3 regions of the Streptomyces sp. ISL-99 genome follow, and region 2 is predicted to be linked to each of the others. Evidence: riboswitches for the same ligand, from Rfam matches in the RefSeq annotation. Region 2 holds a riboswitch; each other region holds the start of a gene.

Region 1 (5,085 bases), on a different contig from region 2:
GCGGCCGGGACGGGCAGGTCGCCCTGTCCCAGGTGCAGCACACCCGCGCCGCTCGCGTGGGCCACGTCGGCGCGGTCGTTCACGGCGAGCAGCTTGCCGTGCCTGCGGCAGGCGTCGTCGAAGACCCGGAGGTGCTCCAGCTCCTCGCCGGCCTCCATGCCCTTGTCGCGCAGCTGCACGATGTCCACGCCGGAGGACAGGACGGCGTCCAGGAACTCGGGGAGGTCGCCCTGTCGCTTGCGCGCGTCCGTGCACAGGTACAGCCGGGCATCGGCGAGCCGCTCGCGCGCGGCGGCGCCGTCCGTGGACGCGTGCGTGGACGTGGACGCGGACGTGGGCATGGCGGTGTCCCCCCGTTGGTGGGCGGTGTGCGGGCCGGCGATGGCCCGCACACCGCGTGCGGTTGTGTCGGCTGAGGTCAGACGGCCAGCGCCTGGGCGCGCCGCTTCACCTCCGTGCCGCGATTCTCACTCAACGCCTGCGCGGGGGTTCCCGGCAGGGTCGGGTCGGGAGTGAAGAGCCACTCGAGCATCTCTTCGTCGGAGAAGCCGTCGTCCCTCAGGAGCGTCAGGGTCCCTGCGAGACCCTTGACCACCTTGTCGCCGTCGATGAAGGCGGCAGGCACCTGAAGCACCCTGTTCTCTCCGCGGCGTACGGCGATCAGCTGGCCTTCCTTGACCAGCTGCCGGACGCGCGTCACCTCGACATCGAGCTTTTCCGCGATGTCGGGGAGGTTGAGCCAGGCGGGGACGAGAGCATCGATCTTTGCGTCAATCTCGGTCACGGGACAAGCGTGCCATCTTGGACTGACAGCCGGTAGTCGGGGCCTGCCGTCCGGGTCCCGGTGACCGCCTAAAGGGTGGCCGACTTGAGCGGTACGGACGGATCGGCGGCCCGGTCGGGGTCCAGCCGGGCACCCGACGCGATGAGCCTGCGGCCCTGCGCGAGGTCGCGCGGCCTGGCCACGGTGAGGAGCGCGACGAGCGCCCCCTCGCTGCTCAGCCAGCACACCGACCAGGCGGCGCCGGCCGGGTCGCCGCGCCACACCGTCGTGTCCGCGCCGGTGTGGTGGCCCGCGTACTGCACGAAGCGGCCGAACTGCTCGGACCAGAAGTACGGGACCGGGTCGTAGTCCTGCGGTGTCTCGCCGATGATGTTCGCCGCGACGGCGCGCGGTCCCTGGAGCGCGTTGTCCCAGTGGTGGACGAGCAGGCGTTCGCCGTAGCGGGCGGAGGGGAAGGAGGCGCAGTCCCCGACGGCGTACACGTCGGGCCGGGAGGTGCGCAGGCGGGCGTCGGCGGTGACGGAGCCGTCGGGGCCGAGGGCGATGCCGGAGCCGGCGAGCCAGGCCGTCGCGGGCCTGGCGCCGATGCCGACGACCACCGCGCCGGCCGCGAGCCGCCGTCCGTCGGCGAGGACGACAGTGCCGGGCTCGATCCGCGCGACGGGCGCGCCGGTGAGCAGTTCGGCGCCGCTCTCGGCGTACCAGGCGGCCATGGGGGCGGCGACCTCGGCGGGCATGGTGCCCGCGAGCGGCCGGTCCGCCGCCTCGACGACGGTCACCGCGCAGCCCGCCTCGCGGGCGGCCGTGGCGAACTCCGCCCCGATCCAGCCGGCCCCGACGACCACGATGTCGCGCTTCCGGTCGAGCACCGGCCGCAGCCGGGCCGCGTCGTCGAGGGTGCGCAGGAGATGGACCCCCTGAACGCCCTCGCTGCCGGGCAGCGTGATGGGCAGCGCACCGGTGGCGGCGACCAGCACGTCGTACGGAACGGGGCCCGAGGGGGTGTCGATCTCGTGCGCCGCAGGGCGCGCGCCCGTCACTTCGCGCCCCAGGTGGAGTTCGATGCCGAGCGCCTCGAAATCGACGTCGAAGGCCGACCCCTCGGCCGTGCCGAGCAGCACCGCCTTGGACAGGGGCGGCCTGTCGTACGGCTGATGCGGCTCGGCGCCGATCAGCGTGACGGAGCCGGTCCAGTCCTGCTCGCGCAGGGCCACGGCGGTCTGCACGCCGGCCATTCCCGCGCCGACGATGACGACGCGCCGCTCTGCCTGCCTCTGGTCACTCACCCGGTCACTGTAGGACGGCACGTCCCGCCGCTCTCAAGGCCACGAAGGGGAGATCTCTGACACACCGTCACAGGAACGCCGCCGGCAGCTCCTCGACGACGCTCGTCCCACTGCCTTCCTGGGACTCCCACGCCCACGTCTCCTCCAGCCGCACGCGCCCGTCGGGGAGGCCGACGACGGTGGACGTGCAGTGGCCCGACGAGGTGGTGCCGTCGTGCTTGAGCTGGACGTAACGGAAGTCGAGCGCGTCGCCCTCGCGCGTGCCGACGAGGTGGCCGCGTACGACGTCGCCGCCCGCGTACTCGGCCCAGATCCGGCCGTCGTCCTCGTGATACGTGAACCGGGTCCGGGTCCCCACCTGACCGGGTGCCTGGTCGGCGACCGGAGAGAGGACGAGTCCGTCGAGCGAGCGGGCCACAGCGATTGCTCCCTTACAGCGCGTTGGGGCCGGGCGTTAGGGTGGCCACCGTACTGCTGCGGCCCGGGGAAAGATCACCGGGCTCCCAGCAGGACATACCACTCGCGGGAGTCCGGGCGTACCGGGCTGAGAGGGAGGCTGGGCGGCCTCCGACCGTACGAACCTGATCCGGGTCATGCCGGCGAAGGGAGGGGCTGGACGCCCATGTCGCGTACATCAGACGTCCTCGTTGTCGGGGGCGGAATCATCGGCCTGGTCACGGCGTGGCGGGCCGCGCAGCGGGGTTTGCGCGTCGCTGTCGCCGATCCGGAGCCGGGCGGCGGTGCAGCGCGGGTCGCGGCCGGAATGCTCGCCGCCGTCACCGAGCTGCACTACGGCGAGCAGACGCTGCTCGGCCTCAATCTCGCGTCCGCCGAGCGCTACCCGGCGTTCGTCGCCGAGCTGGAAGCGGCGAGCGGGCAGGGCACCGGCTACCGCGCCTGCGGCACACTCGCCGTCGCGCTCGACACGGACGACCGCGCCCACCTGCGCGAACTCCACGCCCTCCAGCGCCGCTCCGGCCTGGAGTCGGAGTGGCTCACGGGGCGCGAATGCCGCCGTCTTGAGCCGATGCTCGCGCCGGGCGTGCGCGGGGGTCTGCGCGTGGACGGGGACCACCAGGTCGACCCGAGGCGGCTGGCCGCTGCCCTGCTGGCGGCCTGCGAGCGGGCCGGGGTGGTCTGGCACCGTGACTGGGCCGAACGGCTCTCAGTGGTACGGGGACGGGCCTCCGGGGCCGTACTGGCGGACGGGACGGAGCTCGCGGCAGGCCAGGTGGTGCTGGCGGCGGGAAGCCTCAGTGGCAGGCTCGGCGGCGTACCGGAAGAGGTGCTGCCGCCGGTACGGCCGGTGAAGGGCCAGGTGCTGCGGCTGGCCGTGCCGCCCGCGTACGCGCCATTCCTGAGCCGGACGGTGCGTGCGGTGGTGCGGGGCAGCCACGTGTATCTCGTGCCGCGCGAGAACGGCGAGCTGGTCGTCGGCGCGACCAGCGAGGAACTCGGCTGGGACACGACGGTCACGGCGGGCGGCGTGTACGAGCTGCTGCGCGACGCGCACGAGCTGGTGCCCGGGATCACCGAACTGCCGCTGACGGAGACCCGCGCGGGGCTGCGCCCCGGCTCCCCCGACAACGCGCCGCTGCTCGGGCCGACCGCACTGCCGGGGCTTCATCTGGCCACTGGGCACTACCGCAACGGGGTGCTGCTCACGCCGGTCACGGGCGATGCGATGGCTGACGTGCTGGCCGGCGGGGAGCTGCCGGAAGAGGCGCGTCCGTTCAGCCCACTGCGTTTCGCGCCGACCCCTGCGTCGTCACCCGCTTCCCCCACCTCCCCCACCTCTCCCGTCTCCTCCACCTCCCCCGTCTCCGTACCGCAGGAGCAGCCCGTATGACCATCTCCGTGAACGGCGAGACTCGCGAGGTCGTCGCCGGTACGACGCTGGGCGCACTCGTCGCGACCCTCACGCGGGCCCCTTCGGGGGTCGCCGCCGCCCTCAACGAAACCGTCGTACCGCGCGGTCAGTGGGATTCCACCGCGCTCGGCGACGGCGACCGCATCGAAGTCCTCACCGCAGTCCAGGGAGGCTGAGCCATGGCCGACGACCTTCTGACCATCGGCGACGCCACGTTCTCGTCGCGCCTGATCATGGGAACGGGCGGTGCGCCGAGCCTCGACGTACTGGAACGTTCACTGGTCGCGTCCGGGACCGAACTGACGACTGTCGCGATGCGGCGGCTGGATCCGAGCGTCCAGGGGTCGGTGCTCTCCGTTCTGGAGAAGCTCGGCATCCGGGTGCTGCCGAACACAGCGGGGTGCTTCACGGCGGGCGAGGCCGTGCTGACCGCGCGCCTCGCGCGGGAGGCGCTGGGTACGGACTGGGTGAAGCTCGAGGTCGTCGCCGACGAGCGGACGCTGCTGCCCGATCCGATCGAGCTGCTGGACGCGGCGGAGACGCTGGTGGACGACGGCTTCACTGTGCTGCCGTACACGAACGACGATCCGGTGCTCGCGCGGAAGCTGGAGGATGTGGGGTGCGCGGCGATCATGCCGCTGGGGTCGCCGATCGGATCCGGTCTTGGCATCCGTAACCCGCACAACTTCCAGCTGATCGTCGAGCACGCGCGCGTGCCGGTCGTTCTGGACGCGGGTGCGGGCACGGCGTCGGACGCGACGCTGGCGATGGAGCTGGGGTGCGCGGCGGTGATGCTGGCGTCGGCGGTGACGCGGGCGCAGGAACCGGTGCTGATGGCTGAGGCGATGCGGCACGGGGTGGAGGCGGGGCGGCTGGCGTACCGGGCCGGGCGGATTCCCCGGCGGCACTTCGCCGAGGCGTCTTCGCCTGCGGCGGGCCGCGCGGCCCTGGACCCGGAACGCCCGGCGTTCTGAAACTGGGGCTCCGCCCCAGACCCCGGTCCTCAAACGCCGGAGGGGCTGGATGGTGCCGCTGAACGGGCAAATCCAGCCCGTCCGGCGTTTGAGGACACGCCCGTAGGGCGTCCGGGGGTCTGGGGGCTTGCCCCCGGTTCGGGAAGGGGCGGGGTGGGGAACAGGCCCGCC
Region 2 (5,085 bases):
TGAGGGAAAGGAACATGTCGGTCGGCCTGTACGCGCTGAACGCGGGCGAGACCGACCCGCAGCAGCCGCACCGCGAGGACGAGGTGTACTTCGTCGTCAGCGGGCGCGCCTCGATCACCGTCGGTATGGAGACGACGCAGGTGGGGCGGGGCAGTGTGGTGTACGTACCGGCGGGGGTGCCGCACAAGTTCCACCACATCAGCGAGGATCTGCGGGTGATGGTCGTCTTCTCGCCGCCCGAGAGCTGACGGCCGGACCGGCGACCGGAATCCGGGGATCCCTAGGGGGCCGGTCAGGGGTCTTCAAGGGATGCGGGTGCCCCGCGAGCCGCCTCTTCGCCCCTAGCATCGAGGTCAGGAAGAAGTGCTGCGAGGGAGAAGAGGGAAAGCGATGGCTGTGCGGGAGATATTCGCGGGGATGCCGTGGTGGGTGAAGTGGGTCGCGGTGCCCGTCATCGCGCTGGTCGTGTTCGGCGGCGCCATCCTGAGCGCCATCGGTCTGCTGATCGGCTTCCTGTTCAAGGTGCTGGTCTTCGTCGCGCTGGTGGGCGGACTGATCTACGTCGTACGCAAGTTCATGGCCTCGTCCTCGTCGTCCGGCAGCGACTGGTAGCCCGTACGGCCGTTAGCCCACCCGGGGGATCCGCGCCCGGAGCACTCTGCGCGACCGGGTTGGGCGGTTAGGGTGACGACTCTCTGATGCCTCAGGCGGGCGCCCGGCCCGTCAGTACGCCTGGGGGTGTGTCCTGTGGCCACGGCACAAACGGCCGCCGTTCCGACGACTCCGACGCCGACTCCGACCACGCCGACTCCGGCTCCGACCCTGATCGGCTCGGTCCAGCGAGCCCTGCGCCTGCTGGAGGCGGCGGGCGCCCATGCCGACGGGGCCCCGGCCAAGCAGCTCGCGAGAGAGACCGGCCTCCCCCTGCCCACCACCTATCACCTGCTGCGCACGCTGGCGCACGAGGGTTATCTGCGGCGTCGGCAGGGCGTGTTCGTGCTGGGTGAGGCGGCCGCGCGGCTGGCGGGCACGGGCGCGCGGCACAATCGTCGCGGCCTGATCACCGACTCCCTGGAGTACTGGCGGGACGCGATCGGCGTACCCGTCTATTTCGCGCTCTACCTCGAGGGGGAGATCGAACCCGTCGCGGTCGCGCAGCGGCCGTCGTCCCCCGCTGTGGAGGAGTGGGCGGACTTCCGCGAGACCGGTCATGCCCATGCCGTGGGCCAGTGTCTGCTGAGCCAGCTCGACGAGGAGGCCCGCCGGGACCATCTGGCCCGCCATCCGGTCGAGCCGCTCACCCGCTATTCCGTACGTGACCGAGGGGCCCTGCTGGAGCGCCTGCGGTCGACGCAGCGGATGCGGCCGGTCGTGGAACGCCAGGAGTACGCGATCGGATCGGTTTGTGCGGCCATTCCGATCACGGTCGGATCCACCGCCGCGACGATTGCTATTTCACTGCCCGCCGAACAGGACCAGCGGTTGCTTCCGGCCGTCGAACAATTACGCAGTGCGGTGGGCGGCCTGCTCGGCTCGTTCGCATTCTCTATCAGTATCTGAAATATCACTCCTTGTTTCTCTCCTTGTGCTTCAAGCACGATGGGTATTGCGGCCAGGTCACTAGGTGCGGGGTAAGCGATGCGCGAGTCGGTTCAGGCAGAAGTCATGATGAGCTTCCTGGTCTCGGAGGAGCTCTCTTTCCGGATCCCCGTGGAGCTCCGGTACGCGACGGGGGATCCGTATGCGGTCCGTATGACGTTCCATCTGCCCGGCGACGAACCCGTCACGTGGGCGTTCGGCCGTGAGCTGCTGATCGACGGTCTCGCCAAGCCGTGTGGCGAAGGCGATGTGCACATCGGGCCGGCCGACCCGGAAGAACTCGTGGATGTTCACATTCGCCTTCAGGTGGCCGGGGACCGTGCGCTGTTCCGGGCGAGCGCCGCTCCGCTGGTGGCGTTCCTCGACCGTACGGACCGGCTTGTGCCGCTGGGACAGGAGTGCGCCCTCGGGGACTTCGAGGGAAACCTGGACGAAGCGCTCGGCCGCATCCTCGCCGAGGAGCAGAGCGCCGGCTGAGCGCGCCCTGCGCCGGGCGGCCGGTCAGCGCTTGCGGCGCCGTCCCTTGCCGCCGCCACCGAAACCGCCGCCGAGTCCGCTACCGAAACCGCTGCCGGGACCGCCAATGCCGCGTGCGGGTGAAGCGGCAGCAGGCCCGTCCGGTGCCGGCCGGTCGGCCGAAACGACCAGCGCCGCGAGCGCGGTCGTCACCGGCACCGAGGCGACCAGCCCGATCGAGCCGACCAGTGTCCGTACGATCTCCTCCGCGACCAGCTCACTGTTGGCGACCGTACCCACGCTGCTCTGCGCGATGGAGAAGAGCAGCAGCAGGGGCAGGGCGGCGCCCGCGTACGCCAGGACGAGGGTGTTGACGACGGACGCGATGTGGTCGCGGCCGATGCGGATACCGGCTCGGTAGAGGGCGCGGGGGCCCATCGACGGGTCCGCCTGGTGGAGTTCCCAGACCGCCGACGTCTGGGTGACCGTCACGTCGTCGAGCACACCGAGCGAGCCGATGATGACGCCCGCGAGCAGCAGGCCGCTCATGTCGATGTCCGGGTAGAGGCCGTGGATGAGCCCAGTGTTGTCGTCCGTGTTGCCACTGAGATACGCCCAGCCGATGAAGAGCGAGCCGAGCAGCCCGATCAGCAGCAGTGAGATGAGCGTGCCGACTACGGCGACGGACGTACGGGCGGTCAGGCCGTGGCAGGCGTAGAGCGCGATCAGCATGATGGCGCTCGCCCCGACGACCGCGACGATCAGCGGATTCGAACCCTGGAGGATCGCGGGGAGGATGAACAGCGTCAGGATCGCGAAGGACACGGCGAGTGCGATCAGCGCCATCAGGCCCTTCATGCGGCCGACGACGATCACCGCGAGCGCGAAGATGCCGGCCAGCAGCGCCATCGGGATCCCGCGGTCCACGTCCGTCACCGAGTACTGGAGGTCGCGGGGCGCGTCGGGCGCGTACGCCACCACCACGCCCTGCCCCTCGTTCAGCTGTCTCGGCGCGTCCGGCTGGACGATCTCGGTGAAGGTACGGCCCTTGTCCTTGCCGGACGTGACCTCGACCGTCGCCCTCTCACAGGTGCCCTGCTGCGCCTGCTGGGCCTCGCGGCCGGACGGCGTGGACGTGTCGCCGGTCGGTGGCACCTGGGCGGCGTTCACGTCCTTGCAGTCGACCTGCTGAACCTGCGTCACCTTGCCCGACACGGTCTGCCGGTCGAAACCGACACCGGTGCGCTCGTGCTCGGGCGCGCCGCCGGGCCAGAGCACGACGAGGCCGATGAAAACGGCCGTGGCGAAGGGGATCAGCACCGCCGCGATGACCTTGCGCAGGTGCTTGGAGACGGGCGCGGCGGGCCCGTGACTGTGGGTGTGGCCGTGGATTTCGGGCGTTGGCTGTGGGGACGTCACCGACCGATCATCGCAAGAACGACGGGGGCCCTCTGTTCAGCGCGCCAGAAAGGACGCTAGCGTGGGGGCACCTTTGCACACGCGGGAGCTCGGAGCACCGGGCTGAGAGGGCGCTGACCTTCGTACGCAAATCCGTACGAAAGCCGCTGCGTCGACCGCCGAACCTGTTACCGGGTAATGCCGGCGTAGGGAGTAGGTCTCATGACCACAGCGGATGCACACACGCCTGCCACCAGCCAGGACGGCCGCAAGCCGGGCTGGCACAAGGGATACGTGACCGGGCCCGAGGGCTCGCGTTCGGATCTTCGCGTGCCGGTCCGGCAGGTGCACCTCACCAACGGGAAGGACGTGACGCTGTACGACACGTCCGGCCCGTACACCGACCCCACCATCGAGACGGACGTACGCCGCGGACTCGCGCCGCTGCGCGAGAACTGGATCATCGGCCGCGGCGACACCGAGGAGTACGCGGGCCGCCCGGTCCGTCCCGAGGACGACGGGATCAAGCACACCTCGCCGCGCGGGGGCCTTCGGAACCTCGACGCGGTCTTCCCGGGCCGTCCGCGCCAGCCCCGCCGGGGCCGCGACGGCCAGGCCGTCACGCAGCTCGCGTACGCCCGCCGCGGCGACATCACGCCCGAGATGGAGTACGTGGCGATCCGCGAGAACGTGGCGCCCGAGGTCGTACGGGAGGAGATCGCGGCGGGCCGGGCGGTCCTGCCGGCGAACGTCAACCACCCGGAGATCGAGCCGATGATCATCGGCAAGCGGTTCCTGGTGAAGGTCAACGCCAACATCGGCAACTCCGCCGTCACTTCCTCCATCGAGGAGGAGGTGGACAAGATGACGTGGGCCACCAAGTGGGGCGCCGACACGGTCATGGACCTGTCGACCGGCCGCAACATCCACACCACCCGCGAGTGGGTGCTGCGCAACTCCCCCGTCCCGATCGGCACCGTCCCGCTCTACCAGGCCCTCGAAAAGGTCGACGGCCGGGCGGAGGAGCTGACCTGGGAGATCTACAAGGACACGGTCATCGAGCAGGCCGAGCAGGGCGTCGACTACATGACGGTCCACGCCGGCGTGCGGCTGCCGTACGTCCCGCTGACCGCCCGTCGCAAGACCGGCATCGTCTCGCGCGGCGGCTCGATCATGGCCGCGTGGTGCCTCGCGCACCACAAGGAGTCGTTCCTGTACGAGAACTTCGAGGAGCTCTGCGACATCCTCGCGGCGTACGACGTGACGTACTCGCTCGGCGACGGCCTGCGGCCCGGTTCGATCGCGGACGCCAACGACGAGGCGCAGTTCGCCGAGTTGAAGACCCTCGGGGAACTCAACATGATCGCCAAGCGTCATAACGTACAGACGATGATCGAGGGTCCTGGTCACGTCCCGATGCACAAGATCAAGGAGAACATCGACCTCCAGCAGGAGATCTGCGAGGAGGCCCCCTTCTATACGCTCGGCCCGCTCACGACGGACGTGGCCCCGGCGTATGACCACATCACCTCCGGCATCGGGGCGGCGATGATCGCATGGTGGGGCACGGCCATGCTCTGCTACGTGACGCCCAAGGAGCACCTGGGTCTGCCCAACCGTGACGACGTGAAG
Region 3 (5,085 bases), on a different contig from region 2:
CGGAAGGTCCGCCCCGTAACGGCACACGGCAGCCCCTCCTCCACCGGCACCAGCCTGACGCCCGCCGGGCGGACCAGGAGCCGGGCCTCACCCTGCGCCGTCCCCGCCGGGACAGGGACCTTGCCCCACACCGTGTCGGCCGCCTCGCCACTGACCGTCGCGGCGGCCACATTGTCGAAGCCCAGAAAGCGCGCGACGAACTCGGAGGCCGGCCGCTGCCAGACCTCCAGCGGCGTGCCGGTCTGCGCGATCCGGCCCTCCCGCATGACCACCACCCGGTCGGCGAGCGCGAAGGCCTCGCCCTGGTCGTGCGTGACGGCCAGCACGGTCGTACCCAGGCGCCCGAAGAGCTGCCGCAGCTCGACGACGAGCCGCTCACGCAGACCGCGGTCCAGCTGTCCCAGCGGCTCGTCGAGCATCAGCAGCTTCGGCTCCGGAGCGAGCGCCCGCGCCAGCGCGACCCGCTGCTGCTCACCGCCCGACAGTGTGCTGATCGCCCGCCGTCCGGCGCCCGGCAGGCCGACCATGTCCAGCAGCTCACCGACCCGGCGCGCCTGTTCCGCCTTCGCCTCGCCGCGCATCCGCAGCCCGAAGGCGACGTTTCCCCCGACATCCCGCTGCGGGAAGAGCTGGTGGTCCTGGAACATCAGCCCGACCCCCCGCCGGTGCACCGGCACCCCGCGCTGGTCGCGCCCGTCGAGCAGCACCCGCCCGGCGTCCGCCGCCTGCAGCCCGGCGACGACCCGCAGCAGCGTGGACTTCCCGCTGCCGCTCGGCCCGAGCACGCACACGATCTCGTGGTCGGCGACCTCCAGGTTTACGTCGTCGAGCACGGCTCGCTTCCCGAACCGCACGGTCGCCCCGTCCAGCCGCAACATCAGAACTCCCCGGATCCGGTTCGGTCGGGCCGCATGCGTTCCAGGACCAGCAGCGACACCGCGCACACCACCATCAAAATCGTGCTCAGGGCCATCGCCTGCCCGTAGTTCAGGTCCCCCGCCCGCCCCAGCAGCCGCGCCACGGCCACCGGCAGCGTCGGATTGTCGGGCCGCGCGATGAACACGGTCGCCCCGAACTCGCCCAGCGATACGGCGAAGGCGAACCCGGCGGCGACGAGCAGCGCCCGCCGCACCATCGGCAGGTCGACCTCCCGCCACGCCCGCAGCGGCGAGGCCCCGAGCACGGCCGCCGCCTCGCGCAGCCTCGCGTCGACCGCCCGCAGTACGGGCAGCATCGTGCGTACGACGAACGGCACACCCACCAGCGCCTGCGCGAGTGGCACCAGAATCCACGACGTACGCAGATCCAGCGGCGGCCGGTCGAGCGTGATGAGGAAACCGAAGCCCACCGTCACGGCCGACACGCCCAGCGGCAGCATCAGCAGCGCGTCGAAGCCGCACACGAGCCGCCCCGCCCGCCGGGTGAGGGCCGCCGCCGCGAGCCCGCCGACCACCAGCGCGATGGCGGTCGCGGCCAGGGCGTACTCCAGCGAGTTCCACACCGCTTCCAGCGGCGGTACGAGGAAGGTGCCCCCGCTCGCACCCGCCGACTGAAGCGCCCGGTAGTACCCGAACCCGTACCCGTCGGGCCCGTCCAGCGACCGCTCGACGAGCACCCCGAGCGGCACCAGGATGAGCCCCGCAACCGTGGCGAGCACGCCGCCGAGCAGCGCCCACTGCCCTGCCCCGCGCGGCGGCCGCGCCGTCTGCGCCGCGTCGACCAGCTTCAGGGCGCTCTCCCTGCGCCGTACCGTCCACGCGTGTACGGCGAGGATCGCGCCCACCGCCGCGAACTGCACCAGCGTCAGCACGGCCGCCGTCGGCAGGTCCAGGAACTGCGCGGTCTGCCGGTAGATCTCCACCTCCAGGGTGGAGTAGGCGGGCCCGCCGAGGATCTGCACGACACCGAAGGAGGTGAACGTGAACAGGAAGACCATCAGCGCCGCGGCGGCCACGGCGGGCACGAGCGCCGGCAGCGTCACCCGCCGCCAGGCGGTGAACCGCCCGGCGCCGAGCACCCGGGCCGCCTCTTCCTGGCGCGGGTCGAGCTGCGACCACAGGCCGCCCACGGTCCGTACGACGACCGCGTAGTTGAAGAAGACGTGCGCGAGCAGGATCGCCCACACGCTGGTGTCGAGCCGTACGCCCCACAGCTCGTCCAGCAGTCCGCCCCGCCCGAGCAGCGCCAGGAAGGCGGTCCCGACGACGACCGTAGGCAGCACGAAGGGCACGGTGATCACGGCGCGCAGCAGCTGCTTGCCGGGGAAGTCGAGCCGGGCGAAGACGTACGCCGCCGGAAGCGCGATCAGCAGTGTCAGGGCCGTGGAGGCCAGTGCCTGCCACGCGGTGAACCACAGAACATCGAGGATGTCCGGATCGGCGAGCACCTCGCCGATCCGGCCGAACCGCCAGACGCCGTCCACCTTGAGCCCGCGACCGACGATCGCGGCCACGGGGTAGGCGAAGAAGGCCGCGAAGAACGCGACGGGCACGGCCATGAGACCGAGCCGCACCGCGCTCCCGCGCACGGCCTTGCCTACTTCAGGACGAGCGAGGACCACGACTTGACCCACTGCTCGCGGTTTTCAGCGATCTTCTCCGGGGCCACGGTCTGCGGCTTGTCGACGACCACGCCGTGCTGCGTGAACAGCTCGGGCAGCTTCGCGTCCTTGACCACCGGGTTCACGAACATGTTCAGCGGCATGTCCTCCTGGAACTTCTTCCCGATGAGGAAGTCGATGAGCGCCTTGCCGCCCTCCTCGTTCTTCGCACCGGTCAGCAGCCCGGCGAACTCGGTCTGCCGGAAGCAGGTGCCGGTCGCGACGCCGGTCGGCGCCTCCTTGGGCTGCGGCTTCGCGTACAGCACCTCGACCGGCGGGCTGGAGGCGTACGAGACGACGAGCGGCCGGTCGGCCTTCGATGCCTTGCCGCCGGCGGAGCCGGAGAACTCCTCGTTGTAGGCCTGCTCCCAGCCGTCGACGACCTTGACGCCGTTGGCCTTGAGCTTCTTCCAGTAGCCCTGCCAGCCGTCGTCGCCGTACTGACCGACCGTGCCGAGCAGGAAGCCGAGACCGGGCGAAGAGGTCCCGGCGTTCTCGGTGACGAGCAGGTTCTTGTACGCCGGCTTGATCAGGTCGTCGAAGGACTTCGGCGGCGCGAGCTTCTTGTCGGCGAAGTACTTCTTGTCGTAGTTGACGCAGATGTCACCGGTGTCGACGGGCGTGACGCGGTGCTTGCCGCTGTCCAGCTGCACCTCGGCCGGGACCTCGCCGAGCCCCTTGGCCTCGTACGGCGTGAAGATGCCGTTGTCGAGCGCCCGCGAGAGGAGCGTGTTGTCGACGCCGAAGAAGACGTCGCCGCGCGGGGAGCCCTTGGTGAGGATCTCCTGGTTGAGGGCGGCGCCCGCGTCCCCGCTCTTGAGGACCTTGACCGTGTAGCCGGTCTCCTTGGTGAACGCCTTCAGTACGGCGTCGGAGGCGTTGAACGAGTCGTGGCTGACCAGGGTCACGGTCTTGGACTTCTTGCCGTCACCGGAGCCGGAGTCGTCCTTGCCGCCCCCGCACGCGGCGAGCGTGGAGACGCCGAGCGCCGCGGCCAGAGCCGTGACCGCGAGCTTCTTGGTGGTGTGCACTGAATTCCTCCTGGGATGGGACATCCAGGAAGAGACGCGGCCCCGCCCGCGGAAAACGGGCAGGGCGCAACAGCTCGAGTAGTGACCGAACTTCCTACCCAGAATGACCTGGGCAAGGTTCAGAGGGTCTGCGGCGTACCGCACTCTCAGCGCTGTGGCGCTCCCCTGTCGGAATATGTAAATGTGCGGCCCACGTTACACGGGCCCTTTCCCCGGCCTATCGCTCGGTAGCCGCCAGCTGTCCGCACGCTCCGTCGATCTCCTGGCCACGGGTGTCCCGTACGGTCACGGGCACGCCATGAGCTGCGATCGCCTCGACGAACGCCTTCTCGTCCTCGGGACGGGAGGCGGTCCACTTCGAACCCGGGGTCGGGTTCAGCGGGATCAGGTTGACATGCACCCGCTTGCCCTTGAGGAGGCGGCCGAGCAGGTCACCGCGCCACGCCTGGTCGTTGATGTCGCGGATCAGCGCGTACTCGATGGAGATCCGGCGGCCGGACTTCTCGGCGTACTCCCACGCCGCGTCCAGGACTTCCCGCACCTTCCAGCGCGTGTTGACCGGCACGAGGGTGTCGCGCAGCTCGTCGTCGGGGGCGTGCAGCGAGACGGCGAGACGGCACTTGAAGCCCTCGTCGGCGAACCGCAGCATCGCCGGGACCAGGCCGACCGTCGACACGGTGATGCCGCGCTGCGACAGCCCGAGCCCGTCCGGCTCCGGGTCGGTGAGCCGGCGGATGGCGCCGACGACGCGCTTGTAGTTGGCGAGCGGCTCGCCCATGCCCATGAAGACGATGTTGGACAGCCGCGCGGGGCCGCCGGGAACCTCGCCGTCGCGCAGCGCGCGCATGCCGTCCACGATCTGGTGCACGATCTCTGCGGTCGACAGGTTGCGGTCGAGACCGGCCTGTCCGGTCGCGCAGAACGGGCAGTTCATGCCGCACCCGGCCTGCGAGGAGATGCACATGGTGACCCGGTCCGGGTAACGCATCAGGACGGACTCGACGAGCGTCCCGTCGTGCATTTTCCACAGCGTCTTGCGCGTGGTGTCGTCGTCGCAGCTGATGTGCCGCAGCACGGTCATCAACTCCGGCAGCAGCTCCGCCTGGAGCTTGTCGCGCGAACCGGCGGGGATGTCGGTCCACTCCGCCGGGTCGTGCGCGTACCGCGCGAAGTAGTGCTGCGACAGCTGCTTGGCGCGGAACGGCTTCTCACCGATCGCGGCCACGGCCTCGCGGCGCTCGGCGGGCGTGAGATCGGCGAGGTGCCGCGGGGGCTTCTTGGCTCCGCGCGGCGCGACGAAAGTGAGTTCTCCAGGTACAGGCATGGTTTATTCAGTGTCGCAGACAATTTGTGCACCACCGAAAGTGGCCATTGAGCAACCCCAACGGCGCCCAGCCACCTCCGCGAGAGCGGCGGCGGTTCAGCCGCAAAAAGGGGTAGGGGCCCGCCGTCCTG

What was found. Region 2 has a riboswitch for thiamine pyrophosphate ahead of thiC (phosphomethylpyrimidine synthase ThiC). Riboswitches for the same ligand answer to the same signal wherever they lie in the genome.
Region 1: it holds a riboswitch for thiamine pyrophosphate, as region 2 does, so the genes downstream of both, thiO (glycine oxidase ThiO) here and thiC (phosphomethylpyrimidine synthase ThiC) in region 2, are expected to answer to the same signal.
Region 3: it holds a riboswitch for thiamine pyrophosphate, as region 2 does, so the genes downstream of both, J7E91_RS28185 (thiamine ABC transporter substrate binding subunit) here and thiC (phosphomethylpyrimidine synthase ThiC) in region 2, are expected to answer to the same signal.

The regions. Positions count from the first base shown of each region.
Region 1 is NZ_JAGGPC010000015.1:136,916-142,000, reverse strand. Features, by position in the region: gene thiE (thiamine phosphate synthase) at 1-341, opposite strand, end outside; gene J7E91_RS10015 (Rv2175c family DNA-binding protein) at 419-784, opposite strand; gene J7E91_RS10010 (FAD-dependent oxidoreductase) at 853-2,019, opposite strand; gene J7E91_RS10005 (hypothetical protein) at 2,138-2,488, opposite strand; TPP riboswitch at 2,583-2,695, shown strand; gene thiO (glycine oxidase ThiO) at 2,693-3,919, shown strand; gene thiS (sulfur carrier protein ThiS) at 3,916-4,116, shown strand; gene J7E91_RS09990 (thiazole synthase) at 4,120-4,914, shown strand.
Region 2 is NZ_JAGGPC010000023.1:122,892-127,976, reverse strand. Features, by position in the region: gene J7E91_RS15135 (cupin domain-containing protein) at 1-248, shown strand, start outside; gene J7E91_RS15130 (DUF5326 family protein) at 397-612, shown strand; gene J7E91_RS15125 (IclR family transcriptional regulator) at 823-1,560, shown strand; gene J7E91_RS15120 (SsgA family sporulation/cell division regulator) at 1,639-2,076, shown strand; gene J7E91_RS15115 (YibE/F family protein) at 2,101-3,474, opposite strand; TPP riboswitch at 3,546-3,683, shown strand; gene thiC (phosphomethylpyrimidine synthase ThiC) at 3,676-5,085, shown strand, end outside.
Region 3 is NZ_JAGGPC010000048.1:121,510-126,594, reverse strand. Features, by position in the region: gene J7E91_RS28195 (ABC transporter ATP-binding protein) at 1-878, opposite strand, end outside; gene J7E91_RS28190 (iron ABC transporter permease) at 878-2,497, opposite strand; gene J7E91_RS28185 (thiamine ABC transporter substrate binding subunit) at 2,536-3,630, opposite strand; TPP riboswitch at 3,704-3,807, opposite strand; gene rlmN (23S rRNA (adenine(2503)-C(2))-methyltransferase RlmN) at 3,848-4,954, opposite strand.